Regions from separate parts of the Lentzea sp. HUAS12 genome, predicted to be linked through region 1. Evidence: riboswitches for the same ligand, from Rfam matches in the RefSeq annotation. Region 1 holds a riboswitch; the other holds the start of a gene.

Region 1 (7,774 bases):
TCCGACCACTCGGCCCAGAAGCGCGCGAGGTCGAAGTCGGCCGGACGCTCGAACGTCTCCGGCAGCGCCTGCAGCGCCAGCACGCGGGAGACGCGGTAGGTGCGGCCGCTGGCGACGAAGTACCAGGTGCCCGCCTTCAGCACGAGCCCGTACGGGTCGGCCTCGCGCTCGACGACCTCGTTGCCCCAGCGCCGGTAGGTCATCCGCACGCGGCGCTGCTCCCACACGGCGTCGGCGATCGTGGCGAGGTGCTCGGTGGGTTCGTCGCCGCGGAACCACGTCGGGGTGTCGAGGTGGAACCGCCTGCGGATCTGCTCCGCGCGGGAACGCAGTTCGGTCGGCAGCGCGGCGAGGAGCTTCAGCTGGGCGGCGGCCGCGAACTCCCCCAGTCCGAGGGCCTCGGCGGGGCCGGGCAGACCCGCGAGGAACAGCGACCGCGCCTCGCCGGTCGTGAGGCCCGTCAGGCGGGTGCGGTAGCCGTCGACCAGGCGGTAGCCGCCCGCCGGGCCGCGGTCGGCGTAGACGGGGACGCCGGACGCGCTCAGGGACTCGATGTCGCGGTAGATCGTGCGCGGCGAGACCTCCAGCTCCTCGGCCAGTTCGTCGGCGGTCATGCGGCCCCGCGACTGCAGGAGCAGGAGGACCTGGAGGAGCCTGCCGGATTTCACGGGATGAACCTGACACGATCTGTCAGGAATTGCCAGCAGAGTGGCCGCCATGAAGGCAACCGGAACCATCGAAGTGAAGAGCTGGGACGAGAAGACCTGGGACGGCCGCTCGTACAAGGAGGTCGAGGGGCGCAAGCTCACCGAGGCGCACGTCCAGTTCTCGTACGCGGGTGACGTCAGCGGCGTCGGCAGCTGCCGGTACCTCATGTACTACGGCGACGACGTGGCGTGGACGACCGCGATCGAGGAGGTCGTGACCGACGAGGGGACGCTGGTGCTGCGGCACGTCGGCGCCTACCGGTCCGCTGTGGAGGGTTCCACGGAGGTCGTCGACGGCACCGGGAGGTACCTGAACGCGCGAGGTGCGGTGACGATCGACTGGGCGGAGGATGGCAGCGGCACCTACACCCTGGAGTACGAGGTCTGAGCATGACCAACGCCCCCGTCTACGACGCGGCCAAGCACCGGATCACCTCGCTCGTCGAGGGCCGTGATCCGCAGACGCCCGTGGCGGCGACGCCCGGCTGGTCGGTCAAGGACGTGGTCGCGCACCTCGCCGGCGGTCTGCGCGACTTCGTGGACCGCCGGTTCGACGGTGTCGAGTCCGGCGAGTGGGGCGAACGGCAGGTGCGCGACCGCCGCGCCAACACGCTGTCCGACGCCTTCGCCGAGTGGGACGCGAACCTGGAGCTCGCCAGGCCGCTCTTCGACACGCCGATGGGGCCGGTGCTCGTGTCCGAGGTGATCGCGCACGAGCACGACCTCCGCGCGGCGCTGGGCGTCCCGGGCGACCGGGGCGGCACCGACGTGCGGGCGGCGCTGGTGCGGCCGTTGCAGCAGCTCGACCAGCGGATGCGGGAGAACGACGTGCCGGCGTTGCGGATCACGCTGGAGCACGGCGACCGCGTGCTCGGCCACGGCGATCCGGCCGGGACGCTGCGGACCACGTCGTTCGAGCTGATGCGGGCCATCGGCGGGCGGCGGTCCGTCGACCAGATCAAGGCCCTGGACTGGGACGGGGACCCGGACGTGTGGATCTCCTCGCTCGCGTTGTTCGGACGGCACCGCGCGGAGCCGTTCGAGGAGTAGTTTTCCGGCGTGCACGAGTGGATCACCGACACCCGCGAGTCCTACGACACCGTCGCCGTCAGCTATGCGGAGCAGACGCGCGGTCTGCTGGACGGCCTGCCCCACCTGCGGGCGGCGTTGCGGCTGTTCGCGGAGGAGGTGAGCGGGCCGGTCGCCGACGTCGGCTGCGGACCCGGTGACATCACCGCGCGGCTGAACGACCTCGGCGTGGACGCGTCCGGCATCGACCTCTCCCCCGCGATGGTCGCGCTGGCGCGGCGCACCCACCCCGGGCTGCGGTTCGAGGTGGGGTCGATGACGGAACCGCTGGCCGGTCCGCTGGGCGGGATCCTCGCCTGGTGGTCGTTGATCCACGTGCCGGACGACCTCGTGCCGGTGGTGTTCGGGCACTTCCACGACGCGTTGCGGCCGGACGGCTTGCTGCAGCTGGGTTTTCACGTCGGGGACCGGACGAACCTCAAGACGCAGGGCTACGGCGGGCACCCGATGCGCGTGCACGTCCACCTGCGACGGCCGGAGCGGGTCGCGGAGTGGTTGAGAGCCGCCGGGTTCACCGTCGAGGCCCAGTGGCTGCTCGGGGAGGACGGGGCCGTCCTGTTCGCCCGGCGCGGGTGAGACCATTCGGCCGTGTCAGAGGAACAGACGTGCCAGCGTTGCGGTGAGACGGTCGAGCTGGAGGCCGAGGACTTCGAACTGTTCGAGCGGATGCACCCGGACTGCTTCCACTTCGCGTTCGAGCACGACCTGGACAAGCCGGGGTTGGGCCCCGACGAGAACTGCGGCGACGACGCCTGTCCCGTCGGGGCCTGAGAACCCTCGGTCAGCTGCTGTACGCCTCGAGCGGCGGGCAGGAGCAGACCAGGTTGCGGTCGCCCTTCGCGCCGTCGATGCGGCGGACCGGCGGCCAGATCTTCGGGGTGCTGCTCTGGCCCGCGGGGAACACGGCCTCCTCGCGGGTGTACGGGTGGTTCCACTCGCCGGTGGTCACGCAGGCCGCGGTGTGCGGGGCGTTGCGCAGCGGATTGTCCTCGACGGGCCACTCGCCGGCGCCCACGCGGTCGATCTCGCGCTTGATGGCGATCATGGCGTCGATGAACCGGTCGATCTCGCCCAGGTCCTCGGACTCGGTCGGCTCGACCATCAGCGTGCCGGCGACCGGGAACGACATCGTCGGGGCGTGCAGGCCGTAGTCGGCGAGGCGCTTGGCCACGTCGTCCACCGTCACGCCGGTGGCCTTGGTGATCGGGCGCAGGTCGAGGATGCACTCGTGGGCGACGAAGCCGCCCTCGCCGGTGTAGAGGACCGGGTAGTGCTCGTCGAGGCGGCGGGCCACGTAGTTCGCGGCGGCCACGGCGGTCAGGGTCGCGCGGCGCAGGCCGTCGCCGCCCATCATGCGCACGTACGCCCACGAGATCGGCAGGATCGACGCGGAGCCCCACGGGGCGGCGCTGATCGGGCCGACACCGGTGGCCGGGCCCGCGGTCGGCTGCAGCGGGTGGTTCGGCAGGAACGGCGCGAGGTGGGACTTCACGCCGATCGGGCCGACGCCGGGGCCGCCGCCGCCGTGCGGGATGCAGAACGTCTTGTGCAGGTTCAGGTGCGAGACGTCCGAGCCGAACTTGCCGTAGCGGGCGAGGCCGATCAACGCGTTGAGGTTCGCGCCGTCGACGTACACCTGGCCGCCCGCGTCGTGGACCAGGCCGCAGACCTCGCGGACCGTGTCCTCGTACACGCCGTGGGTCGACGGGTAGGTGATCATGATCGCGGCCAGGTCGTCGGCGTGCTCGGCGACCGTGGTGCGCAGGTGGCCCATGTCGATGTTGCCCTTGTCGTCGCACTTCACGACGACGACGCGCATGCCGGCCATGACGGCGGACGCGGCGTTGGTGCCGTGGGCGGACGACGGGATCAGGCAGACGTCGCGGTCGGCGTTGCCGTTGGCGCGGTGGTAGGCGCGGATCGCCAGCAGGCCGGCGAACTCACCCTGCGAACCGGCGTTCGGCTGCAGCGACACGGCGTCGTAGCCGGTGACCTCGGCGAGCCAGGCCTCCAGGTCGGACACGATCTTCAGCATGCCGCGCGCGTCCTCGACGGGCGCGAACGGGTGCAGCGTCGAGAACTCCGGCCACGTGATGGACTCCATCTCCGCGGTGGCGTTCAGCTTCATCGTGCAGGAGCCGAGCGGGATCATGCTGCGGTCGAGGGCGACGTCCTTGTCGGACAGCGCGCGCAGGTAGCGCAGCAGCGCGGTCTCCGAGCGGTGCGCGTGGAAGACCGGGTGGGTCAGGTAGTCCGAGGTGCGGCGCAGGTCGGCCGGGATGCCGTCGGCGGTGTCGGCGTCGATGGCGTCCACATCGGCCTTCGTGACGCCGAAGGCCTCCCACACGGCGATGATGTGCGCGCGCGTGGTCTTCTCGTCGCAAGCGATTGCGACGACGTCGGAGTCGACGAGACGCAGGTTGATGCCGGCCTCGCGGGCCTTCGCGACGACCTCGGCGGCCTTGCCCTCGACGCGGACCTCGACGGTGTCGAAGAACTCGCCGTGCACGACGTCGAGACCGGCCTCGCACAGGCCCGTGGCGAGCACGGTGGCCATGCGGTGCACGCGGGTCGCGATGCCGCGCAGGCCCTCGGGACCGTGGTAGACGGCGTACATGGACGCGATGACGGCCAGCAGCACCTGCGCGGTGCAGATGTTCGACGTGGCCTTCTCGCGGCGGATGTGCTGCTCGCGCGTCTGCAGCGCGAGGCGGTAGGCCAGCGAGCCGTCCGAGTCGACGGAGACGCCGACGAGACGGCCGGGCAGCTGGCGCTCCAGACCGGACCGGACGGCCATGTAGCCAGCGTGCGGGCCGCCGAAGCCGATCGGGACGCCGAAGCGCTGCGTGGTGCCGACGACGACGTCCGCGCCGATCTCACCGGGCGCGCGCAGCAGCGTCAGCGCGAGCAGGTCGGCGACGACGACGGCCTGCGCACCGGCGGCGTGGATCTCCTCGACGAGCGCCTTCTGGTCGCGCACCACACCGGACGCGCCGGGGTAGGACAGCAGCACGCCGAAGAAGTCGCCACCGAGGCCCAGGCCCTCGATGCCCTGCGACAGGTCGGCGACGACGATCTCGATGCCGAGCGGCTCGGCGCGCGTCTCGATGACGGCCAGCGTCTGCGGCAGCGTGTCGGCGTCGATGACGAACTTGTTCGACTTGGACTTGCCCGCGCGGCGCACCAGCGTCATCGCCTCGGCGGCGGCGGTCGACTCGTCCAGCATGGACGCGTTCGCGACCGGCAGGCCCGTCAGGTCGCCGACCATCGTCTGGAAGTTCAGCAGCGCTTCGAGGCGGCCCTGCGAGATCTCCGGCTGGTACGGCGTGTAGGCCGTGTACCAGGCCGGGCTTTCCAGGACGTTGCGCAGGATCACGCCCGGCGTCACGGTGTCGTAGTAGCCGAGACCGATCATCTGCGTCATCGGGCGGTTCTGCGACGCGAGCTCCCGCAGCTCCGCGAGCGCCTCGGTTTCGGTGGCGGGGGCCGGCAGGTCCAGCACGAGGTCGCGCTCGTGGATGGACGACGGCACCGCGTGCTGCGCCAGCTCCTCGAGCGACCCGACGCCGATGACGTCGAGGATGCGCGCGAGCTCGGCGGGGCGCGGGCCGACGTGGCGGTCGGCGAACGGGGTGCCGTGCTCGAGAGCGGCGAGCGGAATGCGGTCCTGCGTCATCAAACGCCTCCGGGGTGGCTTGAGGGCACACGTGTCCTGTGCCCTCCCCGCTCTGTCCGTACCCCGAAGGGCGCCTGAGAGGTTCACCCGTCGTGAGAACGGGCTTTCACCGTCGGCGGGATCCCCTCGCGGGGGTCCACTTTCCAGAGGCGTCTCGCTCGGCGGTCCTGGATGCCTGAGAGGTTCCCGGGGAGGGACTTGCTCCTTCGGCGCCGGGCTCGGGGCCCGGTCTCTCCCGCCTGAGTTCAGCGACTACCCGGGAAGAATACCCGCAGGCAGCCCGGGTAGTCGCTAGGGACGCGACCTACGTCTCAGTGGCGAGACCGGCGAGCGCCGGCGCGACGGGGTCGGCGGGGTCGTCCCGCAGCGCCACGAGCAGGTGCCGGGTGCCGACGACCCGGTCACCGCGCCGGGCCGCGACGAGCTTCGCCCGTTCCACCGCCCGTTCCACGGTGCCGCCCTCGGGCAACGCCTCCCGGTCCACGCCCGCCTCGCGCAACGCCGCCGCGCCACCCGACTCGAACTCGGGCTTCAGCCGGCACCCCGCCGCGGTCAGCTGGTGGTCGACCGTCAGCACGGCCTCCACGAGGTCGCGCGACGAGACGTCCCGGCGCGCGGCGACGGCGAGGCGTTCGGCCTCGCCCCGCACGACCGTGAGCACCGGCCCGCCCAGGCCCTGCCCGCGGGCGACGAGGCGCGTCAGCCGGCGCACGTACCCGCCGCCGGCGTCCCCTTCCAGCGCTCCCGCCTTGCGCAGCAGCCAGACGGCGGGTGCCTCCTCGACCTCGGCGTACTTCCGCGCGGCGTCGGCCCGCACGGCCGCGGCCGTGGCCTCGACGTCCACGCCGCGCAGCAGGAACAGGTCGGCCGCCCGCCCGGAGTCGAGCGACAGCAGGGCGAGCGAGAGGTGGGTCGTGGTCAGCACGCCGTCGCCGGCCAGGACGATCGCCGCCCGCAGGCACTCGTCCAGCGCGCGGGACACCGGCAGCACGGTCTCGACGCGGGCGTGGTGGTGGGCGGCGCGCACGAGCGCCATGACGTCGGGGCCCGGCTCGGCGAGACCGCCGTCGTCGCCCGCCCAGTTCTCGGCCCCCCGCGCCATAGCCTGCGGCCGCACCGACTTCACGCCGAGCTTGCGGCCGGGGCCGATCGTGTCGATCAGCGAGATCAGCAGGTTCTCGGTGCCGACGAAGCCGAACTCCAGGCGGAACGCGCGCTGCACGGCCGCGGCCAGGACCTTGACCACCTGCGACGAGGGTGTGTGCGTCATGCCCGCAACGCTAGGGACGCCGATCGGCCCCGCGCTGCTGCCGACCGGCCACCGGGGGCGGCCGGTCGGCCACGATCAGCCGGTGGCGCGCTCGCGGCGGCGGCGGGTCAGCTCGTCCTCGGTCATCGGGGCGATCTCGACGCCGTCCGCGCGTTCGGCCGGGAACTCGTGGATCGTGCCGGAGATCTCGCGCATCGCACCGCTCACCGCGATGCCGAACACGCCCTGACCACCCTGCAGCAGGTCGACGACCTCCTCCGGCGAGGTGCACTCGTAGACGGTGGTGCCGTCGGAGAACAGCGTGATCCTCGCCAGGTCCTGCACGCCGCGGCGGCGCAGGTGGTCGACCGCGACCCTGATGTTCTGCAGCGAGACACCGGTGTCCAGCAGCCGCTTCACGACCTTGAGCACCAGGATGTCCTTGAAGGAGTACAGCCTCTGGCTGCCCGAGCCGTGCGCCACCCGCACCGTCGGCGCGACCAGCCCGGTCCGTGCCCAGTAGTCGAGCTGCCGGTACGTGATGCCCGCGATCTGACACGCCGCGGGTCCTCGGTAACCGACGAGCTCGTCCGGCAGCGAGGAGTCCGGGAACAGTTCACCCTGCAGCCCGGATTCCGCCCTCAAGGGCGCTTCCTCGACCACGCCTGCCTCCCCTCGGAACGGCCACGAAACTCATGACCGTCAAGCCGCTGTGTCCGCTCTCGCTCAGCAGCGACGTCCACTCGAGTTCGACGGTAGGACCGGTCCGAGGGCAGGTCAACGCGACGCGCGGGGAGTGTCGACCCTCAACCTGAGGTGGAGAGCCGGACCGTCACCCGATGTAGGACGTTCAGGTGACGTTTAGTGATCGTTTAGCGGTCGAAACGACCGAAAGTAGTCCGATAGGGGGACATCCAAACGAACTGCTCTGTCGCCCATACGAGACGGAGTGCGAGCACCGGAAACTCAGGTGCCCGCGCCCGCGACTGTGTCTACGTGTCCGCGCCCCGACAGTGCCTATGTGTCCGCTCCGCGGAAGTCCTCGGGGGAGAC
Region 2 (7,774 bases), 330 kb from region 1:
AGTCCGCGATGCGGCGGAACTCGGCGAAGTCCAGCTGGCGCGGGTAGGCGGACCAGCCCGCGACGATCAGCTTGGGCCTGTGCTCCTGGGCCAGGCGCTCTACCTCGGCCATGTCGACGCGGCCGTCGCCGTCCGAGACGTGGTACGGCACGACGTTGTAGAGCTTGCCGGAGAAGTTGATGCGCATGCCGTGGGTCAGGTGGCCGCCGTGCGCCAGGTCCAGGCCCAGGATCGTGTCGCCGGGCTGCAACAGGGCGAACATGGCGGCCGCGTTGGCCTGCGCGCCGGAGTGCGGCTGGACGTTCGCGAAGCCGGCGCCGAAGAGCGACTTGATGCGCTCGATGGCGAGGCGCTCGACGACGTCCACGTGCTCGCAGCCGCCGTAGTAGCGGCGGCCGGGGTAGCCCTCGGCGTACTTGTTGGTCAGCACCGAGCCCTGGGCCTGCAGGACCGAGACGGGCGTGAAGTTCTCCGAGGCGATCATCTCGAGAGTGCCCTGCTGGCGTGCCAGCTCGGCCGCAACGGCCTCGGCCACCTCGGGGTCATACTCCGCGAGGGAAGCGTTGAACTGGTCGGACATCTGGAAGATCTCCCTTACTTGGCGCGCTTGTAGAACGGAAGTGCGACGACCTCGACCGGCTGCTTCTTGCCGCGGACGTCCACCAGCAGTTGGGTGCCCGGTTCGGCACTGGCCTTGGTCACGTAGGCCATCGCGACGGAGTAGCCGAGGGTCGGGGACAGCGCGCCCGACGTCACCTCGCCCACGACCTCGTCGCCGTTCAGCACCGCGTAGCCGTGGCGCGGGGCGCGGCGCTCGGGGGTCTTCAGTCCGACCAGGACCGAGTCCACACCGGACTCCGCGACCTTGGTCAGGGCGTCGCGGCCCACGAAGTCACCGGGCTTGTCGAGCTTCACGACGCGGCCCAGGTTCGCGTTGTACGGCGTGAGCGACGTCGTCAGCTCGTTGCCGTACAACGGCATCCCGGCCTCGAGGCGCAGCGTGTCGCGGCAGCCGAGACCGCACGGCTTGAGCTCGTGCGCCTCACCCGCGGCGAGCAGCGCCGCCCACACGGCGGACGCGTCGGCGGGCGCGACGAACAGCTCGAAGCCCTCCTCACCGGTGTAGCCGGTGCGGGCGAGCAGCGCGTCGACACCGGCCACGGTGGACGGGTACGAGGCGTAGTACTTGACCGTCGACAGGTCCGTTTCGGTGAGACCCGAGAGGATCTCGACCGACTTCGGGCCCTGGATGGCGATGAGCGCGTAGTCGGTCGACCTGTCCGTGACGACGGTGTCGAAGCCGGCGGCGCGCTCGACCAGAGCTTCAGCCACCACTGCAGCGTTGGAGGCGTTCGCGACGACCATGAACTCCTCGTCGCCGAGGCGGTACACGATCAGGTCGTCGATCACGCCGCCGTCGGCCTGGGTGATCATCGTGTAGCGCGCCTTGCCGACGGCCAGCGCGGAGATGTGCCCGACCAGCGCGTGGTCGAGGGCCTCCCCCGCGGCCGGGCCGGTCAGCACGATCTCACCCATGTGCGTGAGGTCGAACAGGCCGGCGGTGGTGCGCACCGCGTGGTGCTCCGCCAGCTCGGACGAGTAGCGCAGCGGCATCCGCCAGCCCGCGAAGTCGGTGAACATCGCGCCGAGCTGCTCGTGCTCGGCGTTCAGAGGCGTGAGGCGGGACATCAGAACGCTCCTCCAGGGTGCGCCGAAGAGCCGGACGCGGCCGGCTGAGGCATCAGAAGAATGACACGGTCCATCGGAGACTCCTCACTAGAGCGAGCCTCCCCCTCTGTCATGAGCCTGAGAGCTTCACCACCGGAGTGGCTTGCACCGTGGGCGAGGCCGCCGAGCGGCCTGCTTTCCAGAGTTGCCTTCGTCGCGCGGTACTTGTACCTGAGAGATTCCGGGGAGGAGTTGCTCCTTCGGCGCTCCCACCGAAGGGAGCTCTCCCGCGCGACGTCAACGGCCGTGTTCAGTTGGTAGCCCCAGACGCTAGCAGGCCAAACGTCACAGCGGCACGCCCTGCGCCGTCTTCTCGACCACCTTGCGCTCCGCCCAGAACGACAGGAACGGCACGGTGCCGGCGAGCAGCACGAGGGCGGTGCCCTTGATCGACCAGCGCAGCTTCAGCGCCAGGTCGACGGAAATCACCAGGTAGATGGCGTAGAGGAAGCCGTGGACCGGGCCGACGACCTTCATCGCGCCGCCCATGTCCGCGGCGTACTTGAGCACCATGGCCACGACCAGGAGCAACAGGAAGACTCCGACCACGTAAGCCATGACCCTGAACCGGGTCAACGCACCCTTCATCTGCCCGCCTTCGCTCAACGACCGTCCCGCGCGTTGAGGTCCGCGAGCATGCGGTTGTAGGCCGCGAGCTCCGCGTCCTCGTCGTCGTCGATGTGCTCGACAGGCGCGGGTTTGACGGCGACAACCGTACTTACCGGCTTCGGAGCAGGCGCAACCGGCTCGGGTGAGAGAGCCTCGTCACGGCGTTCGCGCGCGAGCCTGCGGAAGCGCCACACCATGAAGAGCGGGAAGAGGCCGAAGAGCGGCCACTGGAGCACGTAGCCGAGGTTCTGGAACGTGCCGCTGGCGGACTCGAAGCGCTGCCACTGCCAGTACGCGAGCCCGCAACAGACGACCAGCGCCGCCAGACAGGCGAACGCGATCAGCACACGTTGGGGAGTAAGGAGGCCGCGCACGACCTCCACACTACTTGGGTGAGGCCTCCGCGAAGAGGAGGCCACCCGTGAAGGGATGGAGTCCTTCGGGGGGTCCGGGGGCCGCCCCCGGCGAAAACACTCCGAAGTCGGCTTGGCGAGCGCGCTCCGCGAGCGCGCAACACCACCAACGCAGGGCTCCCGCCTCCGAGAGCCCGTTGCCGAACTACGCGACGCCGTCCCGGCGCTGCCTCTGCAGACGTGCGACGCACCAGGCCGCGGCGGAGCCACGGCGGAGGTGCTGGAGAACCGTCATCGGTCCCAGGCGCCTCCCGAGGTCGGCAGGCGTGAGGCCGGCCGCGCGGTAGTCGAGCGCGCGCTGGTCCAGCGGGCTGATGCCCGCGTCCCACCACTGCTCGGCCTCGGCGACGTCGCCCACCAGCTGCCAGTAGCTCGCCGCGGCGGCGAGCAGTGCCTCGGGTGCCTCCGGCGCCCGCTTGCGCATCGCGGCCACGTAGGCCGGATCCGCCGAGTCGACCTTGACCAAGCCACGCGACCCGCTCCTGCCTCCCCGCTGCACGGGGATGCCTGGCGCCGAGGGGGGAGCCTCCGCGAGCCACGCGTTCTTGATCCGGTTCACCTCCTGCATCTCTGCGTCATCAGACCGTTCAGCCGCCCACTGCTGCAACAGCTCGTGGACCCCGGAGTCCTCGACCATCAATGCCTCCTCGTCGGTCGGGGATCGGCCATTGCAGCGGAAGGTATTCGGTAGGTCTGACAATCGCCAGACCCTGAATCACCAGAACACCCGTTACCAGTGCGTGATTGGCCGCATTCCACCCGTCCGGCTCAACGCGGACGGCCGAAGATCACCGTCCGTCACTAGGCGAGAGGGGTGGCCGTCCCGAAGAGGCTCCTGACGAAGGTGATGATCGACTCCGCGCCCTGACGCAGCCAGCCGAGGACCTGCTGCACCGCCGAAGCGGACTGCTCGGGCTGGGTGATCAGGAGGAACAGCACCAGCGCGACGCCCGCCAGCACTAGCACCTTCTTGAGGTTCACAGGTACCTCTCCGTCCGTGTCGTCCACAGGTCGGGCGGCACGCCGCCCGTGTCACCCGTCATGGTCCCTCATTCACCCTTGCGATGAACAACGACCACGCCCAAGTCGACCCAGGATCCACCAGCGACGCACGCCTGCACGGCGGCCAATGTCACCCGAATGGCGGCTAAAGAGGGGCGTCAGCAGCGCCGATGTCCTGGGCACGAGGTGAACACGAAGACCCTCGCATCCCACACCTTGGAAGACGGACTGTTGCACCGGGCCTCACCCGGATGCCGAACGCGCCCCATCACGCACTGTCACGCCCTCGTGGCGCACTAAAAGCGCGCCCGGGCATTATCCAATTACTCCAGACCGCCGCAGTTCCATAATTCGGGCTTCCGACACACCCATGTCGGCAAGCACTTCCCCGGTGTTCGTCCCGGCCGGGACCGGAGGCGTCGGAACGGCCGCCGGAGTGCGGTCGAACCGGGGCGCCGGAGCCGGGTGCAGAGCACCGCCCACGTCCACGAAAGTGTGGCGGGCCGCGTTGTACGGGTGATCCGCCGCCTCGGCGGGGGTCAGCACCGGCGCCAGGCACGCGTCCGTGCCCTCCGCGAGCTCGGCCCACTCGTCCCGCGACCGCGTCTTCACCGCCGCCGCGATGCGTTCCCGCAGCTCGGGCCAGTTCGCCGGGTCGTTGCGCGAAGGAGCGTCCTGCAGGCCCAGCACCCGCACCAGGTCGGCGTAGAACTTCTCCTCCAGCGCGCCCACCGCCACGTACCGCCCGTCCGCGGCCTCGTAGACGTCGTAGAACGGCACTCCACCGTCGAGCATGTTCTCGCCGCGGCCACCGGACCACATGCCCGCGGAGCGCATCCCGTGCAGGAACGTCGTCAGCAACGCCGCCCCGTCGACCATCGCGGCGTCCACGACCTGGCCCCGCCCGGAACGTTCCCTTTCGTACAGCGCGGCCAGGACGCCGAGGGCCAGCAGCAGCCCTCCCCCGCCGAAGTCGCCCAGCAGGTTGATGGGGAACGACGGCGGCCCGCCGGCCCGTCCCAGGGGCTCGAGCGCGCCCGCGACGGCGATGTAGTTGATGTCGTGCCCGGCGCGGTCGGCCAGGGGCCCGTCCTGCCCCCAGCCGGTCATGCGCCCGTAGATGAGGCGCGGGTTGCGGGCGAGGCACTGCGCGGGGCCGATGCCCAGCCGTTCGGTGACGCCCGGCCGGAACCCCTCGATCAGCACGTCCGAGCGCTCGACCAGGCCCAGCACCAGCTCGGCGCCCTCGGGTCGGCGGGTGTCGATCGCGATCGAGCGCCGGCCGCGGGTGAGGAAGTCGCCGGGGACGGTCGAGCTGCTCCCCGGCTTGTGCACCTGGACCACGTCCGCGCCCAGGTCGGCCAGCACCATGGCGCCGAACGGCGCGGGCGCGAGCCCGGCCAGTTCGACGACCCGGAGTCCCGCCAGAGGGCCGCTCACAGGGACCTCGCGATGATTTCCTTCATGATCTCGTTCGTGCCGCCGTAGATCCGCTGGACGCGGGCGTCGGACCAGGCACGTGCGATCGGGTACTCGTTCATGTAGCCGTAGCCGCCGAAGAGCTGCACGCACTCGTCGACGACCCTGCTCAGCCGGTCGCTGGCCCACCACTTCGCCATCGCCGCGGTCGGCACGTCCAGTTCGCCGCGCAGGTGCTTCTCGACGCACTCGTCGATGAACGCCCTCGTCACGGACGCCTCGGTGGCGCACTCGGCGAGCTTGAAGCGGGTGTTCTGGAACTTGATCAGCTCCTTGCCGAACGCCTTGCGCTCCCTCACGTACTTCAGCGTGAGGTCGACGGCGGCCTCGATGCCCGCGATGCAGCAGACACCGATGATCAGACGCTCCTGCGGCAGCTGCTGCATGAGCTGGACGAACCCCTGGCCCTCCTGCCCGCCGAGGAGGTTCGCGGCGGGCACGCGGACGTCGTCGAAGAACAGCTCGGCGGTGTCCTGGCCCTTCATGCCGACCTTGTCGAGCACGCGGCCGCGGCGGATGTCGTTCTCCACGACGAGCAGCGAGATGCCGGTGGCGCCCTGCGCGGGGTCGGTCTTGGCGACGACGATGACGAGGTCCGCGAGCGCGCCGTTGGTGATGAAGGTCTTCGAGCCGTTGATGACGTACTCGTCGCCGTCCTTGAGAGCCTTCGTGCGGATGCCCTGGAGGTCGGAGCCGGCGCCGGGTTCGGTCATCGCGATCGCGCCGACGTACTCGCCGGACGCGAGCTTGGGCAGCCAGCGCCGCTTCTGCTCCTCCGTGCCGTAGGAGTTGAGGTAGTGGGCAACGATGCCGCTGTGGACGCTGTTGCCCCACGAGCTGTCGCCGGCGCGCGCCTGCTCCTCCAGCAGCACGGCCTCGTGCGCGAACGTGCCGCCACCGCCGCCGTACTCCTCGGGGATGCTCAGGCACAGCAGCCCGAGCTCGCCCGCCTTCGTCCAGAGGTCGCGGTCGACCTGCTTCTGCTCGGCGAAGCGTTCGGCGTTCGGCGTGACCTCCTTCTCGAAGAACGTGCGCGCGAGCTGGCGCAACTGGTCCAGGTCGCTGTCCATCCACCGCGATCGACGCTCTGCCATGCGGTCCACGAAACCACCGCGCGGTGATCCACACCATGACCGCCGCGCCAGGGCGTCACCCGAAAATCTGAGCGAAATTCCCACCCCGTCGTCCAGACTGGTCGGTATGCAGATCCATCAGGTCGCGCCGGACGAGTGGCGGCTGTGGCGGGACATCCGCCTGGAGGCCCTGTCGAGCGACCCCGAGGAGTTCGGGTCGACGCTGGCGGTCGAGCAGGAGTTCGACGACGCCGCGTGGCGGGAACGCGTGGCCGAGGGCCTCAAGGTCGTCGCGCTGGACGACGAGCCCGTCGCCCTGGTCGCGGCCACCGCGAAGCCGGAGGGGCTCTACCTCTACTCGATGTGGGTGCGGCCGTCGCACCGCGGGCGCGGACTCGGGGAAGGCCTGCTCAAGGCCGTTCTCGAGTGGGCGGCGGAGGAGGGCTGGAAGGTCGTGCGGCTGCGCGTGTGGGTAGACAACCTGCCCGCGCGCAGGCTCTACAAGCGGCTCGGGTTCGTCGAGACGGAGGATCCCGAGTACCTGCAGCTCGCGGTGAGCTAATCGGTCACCCTTCACGGTCATGGCCAGCTGCGGGGAGCGGGCCTAGCGTGGTGTCATGAGCGAAGCCTTGATCTTCGACGCGGTGCGCACGCCGCGCGGCAAGGGCAAGCGCGGGGCGCTGCACAGCGTCAAGCCCGTCGAGCTGGCCGCCGGTGTGCTGCGCGCGCTGTCCGAACGCAACTCCCTCGACACCTCCGCGGTGGACGACGTCGTGTTCGGCGTCGTGTCCCCGCTCGGCGAGCAGGGCGGGGACATCGCCCGCACGGCGCTGCTGGCCGCCGGGTGGGACCAGCGTCCCGCCGGTGTGCAGCTCAACCGGTTCTGCGCCTCGGGCCTCGAGTCCGTGAACCTCGCCGCGGCCAAGGTCGCGTCCGGGTTCGAGGACCTCGTGGTGGCGGGTGGCGTCGAGTCGATGTCGCGCGTGCCCATGGGCTCCGACGGCGGTGCGTGGGCGATCGACCCGCAGACGAACTTCGACCTCTCGTTCGTGCCGCAGGGCGTCTCGGCCGACCTGATCGCGACGCTCGAGGGCTTCTCCCGCACGGACGTCGACTCCTGGGCCGCCCGGTCGCACGCCCGCGCGTTCGAGGCGCAGAAGAACGGCTGGTTCGAGCGGTCCGTCGTCCCGGTCGTCGACCAGAACGGCACGGTGGTGCTCAAGGAGGACGAGACGATCCGTCCCGAGTCCACCGTGGAGTCCCTCGGCAGGCTCAAGCCGAGCTTCCAGTTCCACGGCGACCTCGGCTACGACACCGTCGCGATCGACCGCTACCCCACCGTCGAACGCATCAGCCACGTGCACACGCCGGGCAACTCGTCGCAGATCGTCGACGGCTCCGCCGCGATGCTGATCGGGTCCGCGGCGGCGGGCAAGGCGCTCGGCCTGACCCCGCGCGCCCGGATCGTCT

The links. A riboswitch is a leader RNA that binds a small molecule or an ion and turns the genes downstream of it on or off. The one in region 1 is predicted to bind glycine.
Region 2: linked by a shared signal. The riboswitch ahead of gcvT (glycine cleavage system aminomethyltransferase GcvT) and the one ahead of gcvP (aminomethyl-transferring glycine dehydrogenase) in region 1 are both predicted to bind glycine.

What each region holds. Positions count from the first base shown of each region.
Region 1 is NZ_CP099738.1:9,224,958-9,232,731, reverse strand. Features, by position in the region: gene ND450_RS43505 (YafY family protein) at 1-668, opposite strand, end outside; gene ND450_RS43500 (DUF3224 domain-containing protein) at 718-1,095, shown strand; gene ND450_RS43495 (maleylpyruvate isomerase N-terminal domain-containing protein) at 1,098-1,757, shown strand; gene ND450_RS43490 (trans-aconitate 2-methyltransferase) at 1,767-2,372, shown strand; gene ND450_RS43485 (hypothetical protein) at 2,385-2,567, shown strand; gene gcvP (aminomethyl-transferring glycine dehydrogenase) at 2,578-5,472, opposite strand; glycine riboswitch at 5,523-5,621, opposite strand; glycine riboswitch at 5,625-5,720, opposite strand; gene ND450_RS43475 (Clp protease N-terminal domain-containing protein) at 5,777-6,742, opposite strand; gene ND450_RS43470 (MerR family transcriptional regulator) at 6,818-7,384, opposite strand; gene ND450_RS43465 (bifunctional nuclease family protein) at 7,739-7,774, opposite strand, start outside.
Region 2 is NZ_CP099738.1:8,891,300-8,899,073, reverse strand. Features, by position in the region: gene glyA (serine hydroxymethyltransferase) at 1-580, opposite strand, end outside; gene gcvT (glycine cleavage system aminomethyltransferase GcvT) at 595-1,689, opposite strand; glycine riboswitch at 1,786-1,877, opposite strand; glycine riboswitch at 1,878-1,968, opposite strand; gene ND450_RS41810 (DUF3817 domain-containing protein) at 2,014-2,316, opposite strand; gene ND450_RS41805 (hypothetical protein) at 2,331-2,711, opposite strand; gene ND450_RS41800 (transcriptional regulator) at 2,896-3,387, opposite strand; gene ND450_RS41795 (hypothetical protein) at 3,552-3,731, opposite strand; gene ND450_RS41790 (CaiB/BaiF CoA-transferase family protein) at 4,068-5,192, opposite strand; gene ND450_RS41785 (acyl-CoA dehydrogenase family protein) at 5,189-6,325, opposite strand; gene ND450_RS41780 (GNAT family N-acetyltransferase) at 6,432-6,866, shown strand; gene ND450_RS41775 (acetyl-CoA C-acetyltransferase) at 6,922-7,774, shown strand, end outside.